DNA from 3 places in the Streptomyces sp. NPDC005374 genome. Region 3 is predicted to be linked to each of the others. Evidence: riboswitches for the same ligand, from Rfam matches in the RefSeq annotation. Region 3 holds a riboswitch; each other region holds the start of a gene.
What was found. A riboswitch is a leader RNA that binds a small molecule or an ion and turns the genes downstream of it on or off. The one in region 3 is predicted to bind S-adenosylmethionine.
Positions count from the first base shown of each region.

Region 1: another riboswitch for S-adenosylmethionine. It lies ahead of thrC (threonine synthase); the one in region 3 lies ahead of ACFYRX_RS17955 (ABC transporter substrate-binding protein).
Region 2: another riboswitch for S-adenosylmethionine. It lies ahead of ACFYRX_RS31760 (aminotransferase class V-fold PLP-dependent enzyme); the one in region 3 lies ahead of ACFYRX_RS17955 (ABC transporter substrate-binding protein).

Region 1 is NZ_JBIAKA010000022.1:226-5,329, reverse strand. It holds gene otsB (trehalose-phosphatase) at 1-13, opposite strand, end outside; gene ACFYRX_RS40050 (trehalose-6-phosphate synthase) at 10-1,401, opposite strand; gene ACFYRX_RS40045 (glucosyl-3-phosphoglycerate synthase) at 1,485-2,429, opposite strand; SAM riboswitch class I at 2,578-2,736, shown strand; gene thrC (threonine synthase) at 2,752-4,035, shown strand; gene ACFYRX_RS40035 (MoaD/ThiS family protein) at 4,096-4,371, shown strand; gene ACFYRX_RS40030 (cold-shock protein) at 4,814-5,020, shown strand.
Region 2 is NZ_JBIAKA010000014.1:55,197-60,300, reverse strand. It holds gene ACFYRX_RS31770 (cytochrome bc complex cytochrome b subunit) at 1-849, shown strand, start outside; gene trpD (anthranilate phosphoribosyltransferase) at 969-2,033, shown strand; SAM riboswitch class IV at 2,106-2,222, shown strand; gene ACFYRX_RS31760 (aminotransferase class V-fold PLP-dependent enzyme) at 2,345-3,706, shown strand; gene ACFYRX_RS31755 (PQQ-binding-like beta-propeller repeat protein) at 3,775-5,104, shown strand, end outside.
Region 3 is NZ_JBIAKA010000006.1:375,085-380,188, reverse strand. It holds gene ACFYRX_RS17965 (ABC transporter permease) at 1-367, opposite strand, end outside; gene ACFYRX_RS17960 (ABC transporter permease) at 364-1,323, opposite strand; gene ACFYRX_RS17955 (ABC transporter substrate-binding protein) at 1,326-2,945, opposite strand; SAM riboswitch class IV at 3,297-3,411, opposite strand; gene ACFYRX_RS17950 (rhamnogalacturonan lyase B N-terminal domain-containing protein) at 3,659-5,104, shown strand, end outside.

The sequences.
Region 1 (5,104 bases), on a different contig from region 3:
GGCTCATGCTCATCCGTTCAGTGCGTTCAACTGGTCCAGGAACCACTGCGCCGGCGGCAGTGCCGTCGCCGCCGCGGCCAGCCTCTTCGCGCGTTCGGCCCGCTCACCCGACGGCATCGTCAGGGCCTCGTGCAGAGCCGTCGCCGTCTGCTCCACGTCGTACGGGTTGACCACGATCGCGTCGTCACCCAGTTCCTCGTACGCCCCCGCCTCCCGCGACAGCACCAGCGCGCACCCCTCGTCGGAGACCACCGGCACCTCCTTCGCGACCAGGTTCATGCCGTCCCGGATCGGGTTGACCAGCGCCACGTCCGCCAACCGGTACGCGGCGAGGGAGCGCGCGAAGTCGTCCTTGACGTGCAGTACGACCGGGGTCCAGCCGGGCGTGCCGAAAGCGTCGTTGATCTCGTCCGCCAGCCGCTGCACCTCCGCCGTGTAGTCCCGGTACACCGCGAGGTCCTGGCGGGAGGGGTACGCGAAGGCCACGTGCACGACCCGCTCACGCCACTCGGGCCGCGACTCCAGCAGCCGCCGGTACGCCAGCATGCCCCGCACGATGTTCTTCGACAGCTCGGTCCGGTCCACCCGCACGATCGTCCTGCGGCCCTCGCCGATCTCCTCGCGCAGCGCCGCCATCCGCTCGTTCACGTCACGCCGGTGCGACCGCTCGCGCAGGAAGTCCGCGTCCGCGCCCAGGCCGTGCACGCCGATCTCCGTGTCGCCGAGGCCGCCCGTGAACTCCGTGGCGCAGGCCGTGAAGGCGTCCGCCCAGCGGCGGGTGAGGAAACCGAGCCGGTCGGCGCCCAGCATGCCCCGCAGGACCTGGGACGCGATGTCGTCCGGCAGCATCCGGAAGTAGTCCACCGGCGCCCACGGCGTGTGCGAGAAGTGGGCGATGCGCAGGTCGGGGCGCAGCTCCCGCAGCATCCCCGGCACCAGACACAGGTGGTAGTCCTGCACCAGGACCGCGGCCCCCTGCGCCGCCTCCTCGGCGAGCGCCTCCGCGAAGGCGCGGTTGTACGTCTCGTACGACGCCCACTGCCGACGGAACTCCGCGTCGAAGACCGGCTCCAGCGGGGTCTGGTAGAGCAGGTGGTGGACGAACCACAGCACCGAGTTCGCGATGCCGTTGTACGCGTCGGCGTGCACGTCGGCCGGGATCGCGAGCATCCGGACGTCGTCCTCGCCGACCCCCTGCCGTACCGCCTCGCGGTCGCCGTCGGACAGCGCCGAGCACACCCACAGCGCGCCGGCGTCCGGTCCGATCGCCGACAGACCGGAGACGAGCCCGCCGCCGCCCCGTTTGGCGTTCAGCGAGCCGTCCTCGCCCACTTCGTAAGAGACCGGGCCGCGATTGGACGCGACCAGCACCTGGTGAGCAGCGCCGTGCGTGGAAGCCATACGCCTCAACCTAGCCCGGTCCGGAACCGCTCAAACGTACGGTTGCGCTCAGTGGGGAGCCGTATACGGAACGCGTGCTCCGGTCACGCGACCTTCCGCTTCGCGTACTCCGCGATCTCCACCATCGGCGGCCGTTCCTCCGTGTCCACGGAGTACGTACGCGGCTCGAAGCCGTCCCGGCCCCGCTCGAACTGGGTGAGGGAGGGCCGGATCATGTGGCCGCGGGCCAACCGGAGCTGGGCGGTGCGGTAGATCGCGGCGGACATCCTCCCCAGGGCCTGGCCGTCCTGGTGGCGGTGCTTGCGCACACCCACGTCGACCTGGGCGAGGGCGTCCAGGCCCACCAGGTGCAGGGCGTCGACCAGCATGCCCAGCTCGACGCCGTAGCCGACGGGGAACGGGAGCTGCTCAAGGAGGCTGCGGCGGGCCGCGTACTCGCCGCCCAGCGGCTGCACGAAACCGGCCAGCTGCGGCCAGTGCATGTTCAGCAGCGGGCGCGCCATGAGCTCGGTGACCCGGCCGCCCTGGCCCGCGGCGCCGCCCAGGGGGCGGTCGTACATGCCCTTGACCAGGTCGACCTCGGGGTCGGTGAGCAGCGGGCCGACGATGCCGGAGACGAAGTCCGAGGAGAACTCCTTCAGGTCGGCGTCGATGAAGCAGACGATGTCCCCGCTGGTGGCGAGGAGGGAGCGCCACAGGACCTCGCCCTTGCCGGGCACGGCCGGGATGCGCGGGAGGATGTCGTCGCGGTGGACGACCCTCGCGCCCGCGGCGGCCGCCACTTCCGAGGTGCGGTCGGTGGATCCCGAGTCGACCACGACGATCTCGTCGACCAGCGGGACCTGCTGCATGAGGTCGTGACGGATCACGGAGACGATGTCACCGACCGTCTCCTCCTCGTTGAGCGCGGGCAGAACAACGCTGACCGTGCGGCCCGTGCCCCGTTTCGCCGCCATGATCCTGTGGAGCGGGCGATCGGTCACGGACCAGGAACGGGTGGCCAGCCAGCGCTCGACTTCGTTCAGCACAGTGCGCGGCTCCTCTGCGTGTGATCTACGTGTGATCCATCTCGCGGTTCGGACGTCTCTCTCAACTGTCCAGGCCGTCGGTTACAGTCTTGAACAACGCGGATGACCATCGCATGTCCAGGGTGGCTCCCCGTTCACAACTTCATACCGCTCATCCAGAGGGGCAGAGGGATACGGCCCGATGAAGCCCCGGCAACCCTCCAGTCGGTTCTCGTAGCGATCGCTGACGATCGTTTTCGCGAGGCTCCCGATTCGGGAAGGTGCCAAATCCGTCTCACGGCGAAGTGCGTCGTGAGGAAGATGAGGAAAGGGCCTCGCCTCCATGGCTGCGCAGACTGTTGCAAGCACCACCGAAACCACCGTAGACCTCGGTCCCGCCGCGGCGCTCAGCTGCCGCGAGTGCGGTCACCGCGTGCCGCTCGGCCCGGTCTTCGCCTGCGAGGAGTGTTTCGGCCCGCTCGAGATCGCGTACGACTTCTCGGCCTACGAAACCGAGGAGCTCCGCAAGCAGATCGAGGCGGGCCCCGCGAACATCTGGCGGTACGCCCCGCTGCTGCCCGTCCCCGCGGACGTGGCGGACAAGCCCAACATCAACCCCGGCTGGACCCACCTCGTCAAGGCCGACAACCTCGCCCGCGAGCTCGGCGTCACCGGCGGCCTGTACATCAAGGACGACTCCGGCAACCCGACGCACTCCTTCAAGGACCGCGTCGTCGCGCAGGCCATCGAGGCCGCTCGCGCCTTCGGCTTCACCACGCTCTCCTGCTCCTCCACCGGCAACCTCGCCGGCGCGGTCGGCGCCGCCGCGGCGCGGGCCGGCTTCCGTTCCTGCGTGTTCATCCCGCACGACCTGGAGCAGGGCAAGGTCGTCATGGCCGCGATCTACGGCGGCGAGCTCGTCGGCATCGAGGGCAACTACGACGACGTGAACCGCTTCTGCTCCGAGCTGATCGGCGACCCGGCCGGTGAGGGCTGGGGCTTCGTCAACGTCAACCTGCGGCCGTACTACGCGGAGGGCTCCAAGACCCTGGCGTACGAGATCTGCGAGCAGCTCGGCTGGCGGCTGCCCGACCAGCTTGTCGTTCCCATCGCTTCCGGCTCGCAGCTCACGAAGATCGACAAGGGGCTCCAGGAGCTGATCAAGCTCGGGCTCGTCGAGGACAGGCCGTACAAGATCTTCGGCGCGCAGGCCGAGGGGTGCTCGCCGGTGTCCGTGGCGTACAAGGCGGGGCACGACGTCGTACGGCCGCAGAAGCCGAACACCATCGCCAAGTCGCTGGCGATCGGGAACCCGGCGGACGGCCCGTACGTGCTGGACATCGCGCGTCGTACCGGCGGTGCGGTGGAGGACGTGAACGACGAGCAGATCGTGGACGCGATCAAGCTGCTCGCGCGGACCGAGGGGATCTTCGCGGAGACCGCCGGTGGCGTGACCGTCGGTGTCACGAAGAAGCTCATCGAGAGCGGTGTGCTGGATCCCTCGCTGACGACCGTCGTGCTGAACACCGGTGACGGTCTGAAGACGCTGGACGCGGTGGCGGGTACGGGTCTCACCGCCACGATCCGTCCCAACCTGGATTCGTTCCGCGAGGCTGGTCTCGCGTAGTCGCGTAGTCGCGTAGTTCCCCGCGCCCCTGGGTGCGCCACCTGACCGGAGGTCTAGAGCATGAGCGTTTCCGTCCGTATCCCCACCATCCTGCGTACCTACACCGGCGGGCAGGCCGAGGTGCAGGCCGAGGGTGCGACCCTCGCCGAGGTCATCACGGACCTGGAGAAGAACCACACCGGCATCGCGGCCCGCGTTCTGGACGACCAGGGCAAGCTGCGGCGGTTCGTCAACGTGTACGTGAACGACGACGACGTGCGGTTCGAGCAGGGGCTGGAGACGGCGACGCCCGACGGGGCCGGTGTCTCCATCATTCCGGCGGTTGCCGGAGGGTGACCGTATGACCGGTCATTACCGTCGGTAATGTCAATTACCGAGTGTTCATCCGATTGCCCCCTCCGCTAAGAAGCGGAGGGGGCAATTCTCTATGGTTGAGCACGGTACAGTTGGGGAAGCTGCGGCTCTCTTCATGCCGCACGCATATGAGTTCTTGCTTCACAGGCGATGAGAAGTAGCCAAACTGTGTGCGCCTTATGTGCGTTATGCGTCCTTTATGGGGCCCGACTTGCCCCGAATTCAGGCGAATTCTCGCTACATTCCGGACCCCTTCCGTCCAGAATTCTCGTCCGATTGACCTGTTGCAGACGGCAGTTGGACAGATACATTCAGCCGCGGTCGACGCGTTCCGGCGCACGCCCCCAACCATGTGGGGGGTGAGGTCTGACCCGGATCCGCGAAGTGCGGATCCGTGCAAGGGCCAGTAATAGGGGAGTTAGGCATGGCTCAGGGCACCGTCAAGTGGTTCAACGCGGAGAAGGGGTACGGCTTCATCGCGGTCGACGGTGGTGCGGATGTATTCGTCCACTACAGCGCGATTCAGATGGACGGCTACCGCACCCTTGAAGAGGGCCAGCGGGTCGAGTTCGAGATCTCGCAAGGTCAGAAGGGGCCGCAGGCGGACATGGTTCGTCTCGCGACTGGCTGAAGCACGCGCCGGGTAACAACAGCGTCGTTCTTCGTTCTTCAATCGGAGGGCTCGTACCCCTGGGGAGTCATGGGTACGGGCCCT
Region 2 (5,104 bases), on a different contig from region 3:
GTCTACATGGCCAAGGCCGGAGGCTTCTTCTTCCTGGTCTTCGGTGTCATCGCGGCCATCGCGGCGATCGCCTCCATCAACCCGATCTGGGCGATGGGCCCCTACCGTCCCGACCAGGTGTCCACGGGCGCCCAGCCGGACTGGTACATGGGCTTCTCCGAGGGCCTGATCCGTGTCATGCCGGGCTGGGAGATCAACTTCTGGGGTCACACGCTGGTCCTGGGCGTGTTCATCCCGCTGGTCATCTTCCCGCTGGTCCTGGTCGCGATCGCGGTCTACCCGTTCATCGAGTCCTGGGTCACCGGCGACAAGCGCGAGCACCACATCCTGGACCGCCCGCGCAACGCCCCGACGCGTACGGCCTTCGGTGTCGCGTGGATCACCTGGTACCTGGTGCTGCTGATCGGTGGTGGAAACGACCTCTGGGCCACCCACTTCCACCTGTCGATCAACGCCATCACCTGGTTCGTCCGGGTCGCGTTCTTCGTCGCCCCGGTCCTCGCGTTCATCGCCACCAAGCGGATCTGCCTCGGCCTCCAGCGCCGCGACAAGGACAAGGTGCTGCACGGCCGCGAGTCCGGCATCATCAAGCGCCTGCCGCACGGTGAGTTCGTCGAGGTCCACGAGCCGCTCAGCCAGGAGCAGCTGCACACGCTCACGGCGCACGAGCAGTACGAGCCGGCCGCGATCGGCGCCACGGTCGACGAGAACGGCGTCGAGCGCAAGGTGAAGGGTTCCGAGAAGCTGCGCGCCAAGCTGAGCGAGGCGTACTACGGCGAGGAAGCCCAGATCGCCAAGCCGACCGTCGAGGAGTACAAGGAGATCACGAGCGGCCACGGCCACCACTGATCGCTGCCCTCGCCACACGAGGCAGAAGGGCCCCGTCCGAACACCGGACGGGGCCCTTCGCCGTGCACCGGGCTGGATAGGGTGGGGGCAGACTTCCCCACGACATCTGGAGCGGCCCCATGAGCGCTGTGACCCCCGCTGGAGGCGACACCGCGGCGGGCCGTTCCTGGCCCGCCCTCCTCAACGGCCTGCTGGACGGCCGTGATCTGTCCGCCGACGACACCGCCTGGGCGATGGACCTGATCATGCGTGGCGAGGCGACGGACGCGCAGATCGCCGGGTTCGCCGTGGCGCTGCGCGCCAAGGGCGAGACCGTCGAGGAGATCACCGGGCTGGTCCGGACGATGTACGAGCACGCGAACGTCATCGAGGTGCCGGGCCGGACGGTCGACATCGTCGGCACCGGCGGCGACGGCGCGAAGACGGTGAACATCTCCACGATGTCGTCGATCGTCATCGCCGGCACCGGCGCGAAGGTCGTCAAGCACGGCAACCGGGCCGCCTCCTCGGCGTCCGGCGCCTCGGACGTCCTGGAGAAGCTCGGCGTCAATCTGGAGCTGACGCCGAAGCGGGTGGCCGAGGTGGCGGAAGAGGCCGGGATCACTTTCTGCTTCGCGATCAAGTTCCATCCGGCGTTGCGTCATGTGGCCGCCGCACGCGGGCAGTTGGGGATCCGGACCACCTTCAACGCGCTGGGTCCGCTGACCAACCCGGCCAGGGTGAAGGCTCAGGCCGTGGGAGTCGCCGACCCCCGTCTGGCACCGCTCATCGCCGGTGTCCTGGCCGAGCGTGGCAACTCCTCCCTCGTCTTCCGCGGCGACGACGGCTTCGACGAGCTGACCACCACGTCCACGTCCCGGGTGTGGATCGTGCGCGACGGCAAGGTCACCGAGGAGAGCTTCGACCCGCGGGACGTCGGCCTCGAACTGGTCCCGGTGGAGGCGCTGCGGGGCGCGGACCCCTCCTACAACGCCGACGTGGCGCTGCGGCTGCTGGACGGCGAGACGGGGCCCGTGCGGGACGCCGTACTCCTGAACTCGGCGGCCGCGCTGGTGGCTCTGGATCCCGGTACCGGGACGCTGGCCGAGCAGTTGCGGGCCGGGATGGACAGGGCCGCGGAGTCGATCGACTCGGGTGCGGCCAAGCGGACGCTGGAGCGTTGGGTGGCCGCGAGCAACGCGTAGCAGGGCGTCGCGGTCCCGTAGTCCGGACACGGGTTGCGGGACCGCGATCAGTTCCCGTACGTTTCTGTACCAGGTCATGAGTGACAGTCATGAGGCCCCGGCCGACTGTCCGGCAACCCTCCGTCCGTGGCGGGGTGCCCCGGGTGAAGACCAGGCCGTAGGCAGTGAGGTCTACGGCAAGCGCGGGCCCCTCTCGACACCAGGGGTCCTGGTCGTTCGAGGGAGTCTTCCGTGAGCAATCGAATGCGATAGGGCCGCGAGCCCCGCTTCCGCGCACCCATCTCACCTTTCTCTTGTCACGGGAGTTCCCCATGTCCGTCTCCACCGCTGCCTCCGTCCAGACCATTTGTGCCCAGCTGCCCGTTCTGGGTCGGGATGTCACCGTCCCGCTCGTCACGGGCGGCGTGGTCACCTACGCGGCGCTCGACTACGCGGCCAGCGCCCCGGCCCTCCAGCGCGTCTGGGACGACGTGGCGGCCTACGCGCCCTACTACGGCAGCGTCCACCGCGGTGCCGGCTACCTCTCCCAGCTGTCGACCGACCTCTTCGAGAACGCCCGTAAGACCGTCGCCGAGTTCCTCGACTGCCGCGACGACGACCAGCTGGTCTTCACCCGGTCGACCACCGACTCGCTCAACCTCCTCGCCGCCGCCCTGCCCGCTGACTGCCAGGTCTTCGTCTTCGAGACCGAGCACCACGCGAGCCTGCTGCCCTGGCAGGACGCCCGCGTCAGCTACCTCGACGCCCCGCGCACCCCGCGACAGGCCGTCGAGACCCTGCAGAAGGCCCTCGCCGCCCGTGACCCCCAAGGCCCGGCCCTGGTCTGCGTCACCGGCGCCTCCAACGTCACCGGCGAGCTGTGGCCGGTCCGCGAACTGGCCGCCGCCGCCCACGCGCACGGCGCCCGGATCGTCCTCGACGCCGCCCAGCTCGCCCCGCACCACCCCGTGAGCGTCCGTGACCTCGACGTCGACTGGATCGCCTTCTCCGGCCACAAGCTCTACGCCCCCTTCGGCTCCGGAGTCCTCGCCGGCCGCGCCGACTGGTTGAAGGCCGCCGACCCCTACCTCGCGGGCGGCGGCGCCAGCCGCAAGGTCACCCGGCGCGAGGACGGGGGAGTGGACGTGGAGTGGCACGAGAGCGCCGCCCGCCACGAGGCCGGGTCCCCGAACGTCATCGGCGCCTACTCCATCGCGTCGGCCTGCAAGGCGCTCACCGAGGCCGGCTTCGACAGCCTGGTGGCCCGCGAGCAGTACCTGATCTCCAAGGTTCGTGAAGGACTGGAAGAGGTCCCCGAGGTCCGCGTGCTGTCCCTCTTCGGCGACGACGCCCCCCGCGTCGGCGTGATCTCCTTCGTCGTCGAGGGCTGGAACAGCTCCCACTTCGCCGCCGCCCTGTCCGCCGAGTACGGCATCGGCGTCCGCGACGGCCTCTTCTGCGCCCACCCCCTCCTGCGCACCCTCCTCGGCAGCGACCCGCAGGCCCAGGGTGAGTGCGGGGCCCCCGAGGCGGCGCCCGGCGAGAAGTCCCTCAACGCGATCCGGGTGAGCTTCGGCGCGGGCACGCCCGACGAGCACGTGGAGCGGTTCGTGCAGGCCGTGAAGGAACTGGTCGCGGACGGTGCGAAGTGGACGTACCGCACCGAGGACGGCCGCTGCGTCCCGGCCGTCTGACGTACTGACGTCCGGCGCGCGTATACGCTCCCCCTCGGCAGCCGTACGGAATGCAGGGGGAGCCTGGGGTGCAGGAGCTGCGCGAGACGGACCCGCGGACCATCGGGCCCTACGAGGTCCTGGGCAGACTCGGGTCCGGCGGCATGGGCGAGGTGTATCTCGCCGAGGCGCGGGGCGGGCTGCGGCTGGCCGTGAAGGTCGTACGGGCCGAGCACGCCGAGGACCGCACCTTCCGCGCCCGGTTCCGGCACGAGGTGCGGGCCGCGCAGACCGTCGGCGGGGCGGGCACGTACACCGCGCGGGTCGTGGACGCGGACACCGAGGCCGCGCGGCCGTGGATGGCCACCGAGTTCGTGCAGGGCCCCAACCTGCGGGACGCGGTGCTCGACCGGGGACCGCTGCCCGCGGACGCGGTACGGCTGCTGGCGGCCGCGCTCGCCGAGGCGCTCGCCGCGATCCACGCCAAGGGGCTGGTCCACCGGGACCTCAAGCCCTCCAACATCCTGCTCTCGCCGGACGGGCCGCGGGTCATCGACTTCGGGATCGTGCGGGCCCTGGAGGGCACCGCGCTGACCCGGACCGGCGTGGTCGTCGGCTCGGTCGGCTATCTCTCGCCCGAGCAGATCCGCAACGGCGCCCAGGTGGTGCCGGCCAGTGACGTCTTCTCCCTGGGCGCGGTCCTCGCGTACGCGTCCGGCGGGAAGGAACCGTTCGGCGAGGGGCAGGACTCGGTCGTTCTGCTGCGGATCCTGACCGGCGACGTCGACCTGTCCGCCGTACCGGAGGAACAGCTGCAGTTGGTGGAGTCCTGCCTGCGGGACGATCCCGGCGCGCGGCCGACGACCACGGAACTGGTCGCGGCCGCGGGGCACACCGCGGGATCCCTGCGCGAGGAACTGCGGGCGGGGTGGTGGTACGCCCCCGGTGCCGTGAAGGAGCCCGAGGCCGCTCAGGGCGGTGCGCGCTGGGTTCCCGGGCACGACTCGGGGGAGCGGGAGAGCCGGGTCGAGTACGTGGCGCCCGTGACCGTCACGGACGTTCCCGCGGTCACCCACGTCTCGCCGACGCCCGTCCCGCCGTCCCGGCGCCGGCTGCTGCGGGCCGTGGCGGGCGGTGCCGGGGTCGTGGCGGCCGGTGGCGTGGGCGGGTGGCTGTGGCTGCGGGACTCGTCGGACTCCGTCGAGGGCGGGGCGGGCGCGGCCGGTGCGGGGATCTCGAAGGGCACGCCCGCGACGGGCTGGCAGTACAAGGTCCAGGGGCTCGGCGGGCGGCGCGGCCCCTGCGCCGCGCTCTCGCCGGACGGCACGCGGGTGTACGTCGGCGGCGCGGACCGCTCACTGCACGCGCTGGACCTGGACGGGCGGACCGTGTGGCACACCGCGCTGGGCACCGAGACCA
Region 3 (5,104 bases):
CGAACGCGACCAGCACCGCGATCAGGGTTGCCTTCAGGGACAGTTGGGCGCCGTGCACCACGCGGGAGAACACATCCCGGCCCAACTCGTCCGTGCCGAACCAGTGCGCGCCGCCCGGGCCGCGGAAGTTCTGCGACGGCACCCCCTTCAGCGGGTCCTGCGAGGTGAACAGGTCCGGCCGGAACGAGGCGAGCACCACCAGCACGAGGACGACGACCGACAGCAGGAGACCGGGACGGCGCAGCACGAACCGCAGCACCAGCCGTACGTCGACCCAGCGCGTCGGTCCGGGATCCGGCCCGGGGTCCAGCGGCCGCGCGAGGCCGAGGGCTGCCTCGGCCGGGTCGTCGACAAAGGTCTGGCTCATGCGAAGCTCCCCCTTCTGTCCGAAGCCACCACGATCCGCGGATCGAGGAGTGGATAGACCAGATCGATGACCAGGTTGGTGGTCACGAAGATCAGCGCTCCGAACGTCACCACCCCCTGCACCACCGGGATGTCCTGGAAGGTGACCGCGGCCGCGGTCACCCGGCCGAGGCCGTCGCGGGAGAACACGGTCTCGATCACCACCGAGCCGGCGATCAGCTGGCCCACCAGCAGGCCGACGACGGTGAGCGCGGGCAGGGACGCGTTGCGCAGCGCGTGCCGCAGATGGACTCGCCACCGTCCCGCGCCCTTGGCCCGCGCGGTCTCCACATACGCCTGGTCCAGCGCCGTGAGCAGGCTCTTGGCGAGGACCTGGGCGACCTGCGCGCCGGTCGGGATCGCCAGCGTCAGGGCCGGCAGCACCAGTCCCTTCACCCCGTCGTTGCCGAAGGCCGGGAACCAGCGCAGCCGGAACGAGAACGCCTCGACGAGCAGCAGTCCCACCCAGAAGGTCGGGACGGACACCCCCAGTGGAGGCAGCGACAGCAGCACCTGCCGCAGCCAGCGCCGGGAGGTGTAGGTCGCCACCACCGCCAGGCCCCCGCCGAGCAGGACCGCGAGCAGCAGGGCGGCGCCGGTCAGCTGGAGGGTCTGCGGCAGCGCGTCGGCCAGCGTCGAGGTGACCGGGCGGCCCGTGGACACCGAGTCGCCGAAGTCGCCGCGCACGGCCCGGCCGAGGTACTCGGCGTACTGCACCAGCACCGGCTTGTCGAAGCCGTACTCGTGCCGCAGCGCGGCCAGTTGCTCCGGGTCGACCTGCCCCGAGTCCATCCCCGCACTGGCCATCGCCGTCACCGGGTCGCCCGGCAGATAGTCCAGCACCAGGAACGAGAGCGTGTAGGCCGCCCACAGCACCCCGACCGCCTGCGCGAGCCGTTTGATCACATAGCGGCGCACGGCTAGCCGATCCAGGTGTCGTGCAGCTGGATCCGGCTGGAGGCGTCGAAGTCGAGGTCGTGCACCTTCGTCGCGACACCCAGCTGGGTCTGGAGCTCCACCACGGGTGCGTAGTAGGCGTTCCGCACGATCAACTGCTGTGCATCGCCCACGAGTTGCTTGCGCTTGGCCGGGTCGGTGTTCGCCGCCTGCGCGGACAGTGCCGTGTCGAGGTCACCCGCCGGGACGCGGTAGAAGTTCGCCAGCTTGGTGGAGAAGGAACTGCGCAGGATGTCCGGGTCGCCACGGGTGATGTTCCCCCAGGCCGCGTCGTAGTCGCCCGACTGGAGCGTCGGCGCAAGCTGGGTGACCTGGAGCTGCTTGAGGGTCACGGCGACGCCGACGGCCTTGAGTTGCTGCTGGATCAGCTCCAACGCGGGCTGGTTCGTTCCCGCGTTGGGAATCCAGTCGATGGTGAGAGCGAGCTTCTTGCCGTCCTTCACGCGGATGCCGCCGCTGCCGGCCTTCCAACCCGCCGCGTCCAGGAGGGACTTCGCCTTCGCCGCGTCGAAGGACAGGTCCGAGGCGAGGTCGGTGTAGTCGGGTGTGGTGTGGGCGAGGACGCTGCTCGCCGCCTGGGTGCCGGTCGGGAAGACCGCGTCGGCGATCTGCTGCCGGTCGATGGCGAACAGGATCGCCTGCCGGACCTTCGCGTCTTCGAGGACCGGCCGCGAGTTGTTGAGGCCGAGGCCGAACACCACACCGGGGTTGGCCCGGCGCAGGAGGGTGACCTGGCCGCCCTTGAGCGCTGCTTCGTTGGCCTTGCCGACGCTGGAGACGGCGTCCACCTGGCCGGACTGGAGGCTGCCGGCGCGCACCCCCGCTTCGGGCACGACCTTGAACACCAGCTTGTCCAGGTATGCCTCCCCCTTCTTGGACCACAGGGAGGAGCCCCAGTCGTACCCGGCGCGCCTGGCCAAGGTGACCGACTGGTTCTGCACGTACTGCTTCAGCACGAACGGCCCGGATCCGATCACTCCGTCGCTGCACTTCTGCTGCGGGGTCCTGCGCACACTCGCCGACGACTCGATGCCCAGCGAGTGTGTCGAAGTGGCCTGCAGGAACTGGGCGTTGGGCTCGGCGAAAGTCACTCTCACGGTGAGCGGGTCGACCACGACGGTGCTCTTGACGCCGCTCAGATAGCCCTCGGCCAGGGTTCCGAGGGCGCCGAGCTTCGGCACCGCGTCGAAGTTGTCCTTGACCACCTGCGCGGTCAGCTTCGAACCGTCGCTGAAGGTGACACCCGATCGCAGATGGAAGGTGAACGTCCTGGCGTCGGAGCCGATCTCCCAGCTCTTCGCGAGCCACGGCACGATCTTGCCGGTCTTGGGGTCCTGGTCGGTCAGGGAGTCCACGATCTGGCGCACCGAGTAGATGGTCTCGTTGCTGGCGACCTGCTGCGGGTCCACGCAGCCGGCGTCGGAACCCACCGCGAAGGTCAGGGTGCCGCCGGACTTCGGCGTGGTGCTGCCGGTGCCGGAGCCGTCGGTCCCCGACCCGCAGGCGGTCAGCAGCACGCTGGTGGTGAGAAGGGCGGCCAGCGCCGCCCATCGGGGGGATGTGGAAGCCGGAAGTGCGGTCACGGAGGGTTCTCCAACTCGTGTCACCAGGCATGGGGTGCCGTACGAGGCACGGCCGTACATGGGTGTGCGGCCCCGGCCGGAGCGACGCCGGTGGCGGGGGAGCGCTGTGCAGACAGGGATCAGGGGAAGCGAGGGTCAGCCGCGCAGGGGTGCGGTGACGACCGGCGCGTGCCGGACTCGGCCGGCGGCGGGAAGGACCGTCAGGCCTGACAGAGGCAGCTGGTCGAGCGCTTCAGATCGATGTGGCGTCGGCGCGCGAGCCGGGAGAACACCGTGGCGAGGACGAAGGAGGTATCGGGGTCACCACCGTGCCGCATACCGGTCCTCCACATCTCAGGCCCCGGTCACGGGGCCACGCGCTTGCGGGGGTCATCGGCGATCCCCGCCGGGCTTTCACCTGGAGCACCCCACCGCGTGGGAGGGTTGCCGGTCAGCAAGCCAGGGCTTGACGCTGACACTCAATGCCGTTCGTGATCGTACGGAGCGCTCTCGCCGTACGTCAATGGCGGGTCCGGGGCCTGATCGGTACGGGAGTGCGAGCAGGCGTGCGCGAACTGTCGAATTCGTCGTCGAATTCCGCATGCTGAGACCGAATGTGGCGTGCCGTTACAACTCCATGGCCATCGGCTGTCGATCTTTCCCGGGGGTCACGCGGGCGGTCAGTCTGGTGTCGTCCCTCCCCAACCCTCCCTCCCGTCACAGGAGTTTTTCGCATGCCGTACGACAGCCCGCTGTCCCGCCGCACCGTTCTCGCCGGAGCGGCCGGACTCGTCCTGGCCCTCGCCACCCCCGTCCGGTCCTCGGCCGCGAGCTTCGGCTACACCGACGACGGCACCCACTACGTCGTCGACACCGGAGCCGGACTGGTCTTCAAGATCGACCACAGCAACGGCGACCTGTCGTCCTTCGTCTACAACGGAACCGAGTACCAGGGGTACGACGGCAAGAACTCCCACGTCGAGAGCGGCCTCGGCACCTCGACGGTGTCGATCTCCACCCCCGCCACGGGGGTCGTCCTCGTCAAGGTCGTCCACGGCACCCTGATCCACTACTACGCGGCGCGCAGCGGCGAGAACAACATCTACCTGTTCACCTACAAGGCCGACACGTCGGTCACCGCCAGCCGCTACATCGCGCGCCTCAAGCCCGGCGTCTTCCCCACCACCTACCCGGACACCTGGTCCAACTCCGACACCGTCATCGAGTCCGCCGACATCTTCGCCAAGGCCGACGGCACCACCAGGGCCAAGCACTTCTCCGACCTGCGGACCATCGACTACGACTACTTCGGCTTCAGTGCCTCCGCCGCCTCGATCTGGGTCGTACGCTCCAACAAGGAGAAGGACTCCGGCGGGCCCTTCATCCGTCAACTCCTGCGCCACGGAAACGAGTCAGGCGCCGGGCTCTACGAACACCTCTACTACGCCGAGGGGCAGACGGAGGCCGAGCGCTTCGGGCTGCACGGCCCGTACGTCCTCGCCTTCACCGACGGCTCCGCACCCACCACTGCCGTGTCCGGGCGCGACAACACCAGCTGGGTGGACGCCCTCGGCCTCACCGGCTGGACCGGCGCGAGCGGCCGCGGCCGGATCGTCGGCAACGGGCTCGCGGGGCGCGACACCTCGCACCCCTACGTCGTCGGCGTCTCCAACTCCGCCGCCCAGTACTGGACGAAGGTGGACGCGAGCACCGGCAAGTACACGGTCAAGGGCATCCTGCCCGGCACCTACACTCTCACCGTCTACAAGGACGAACTCGCCGTGCACACCGAGGACGTCACGGTCACCGCGGGCGCGGCCACGACCCTGCACACCATCACGATCACAGGCGACCCCTCCGCCGACACCGCCATCTGGCGCATCGGCGACTGGAACGGCACCCCGGCCGGCTTCAAGAACGCCTCCCTCGTCACCCACGCCCACCCCTCCGACTCCCGCGCCGCCGCCTGGACCGCCGACCCCTACGTCATCGGCAGCTCGACGGCCTCGGCCTGGCCCGCCTACCAGTTCAAGGAGATCAACCAGGGTCTGCAGGTGTCCTTCACCCTCGCCGCCGCCCAGGCCGGCGCCGACCGGACCCTCCGGATCGGTATCACCACGGCCAAGGCCAACGGCCGTCCCCAGATCACCGTCAACGACACCTGGACCTCCGCCATCCCG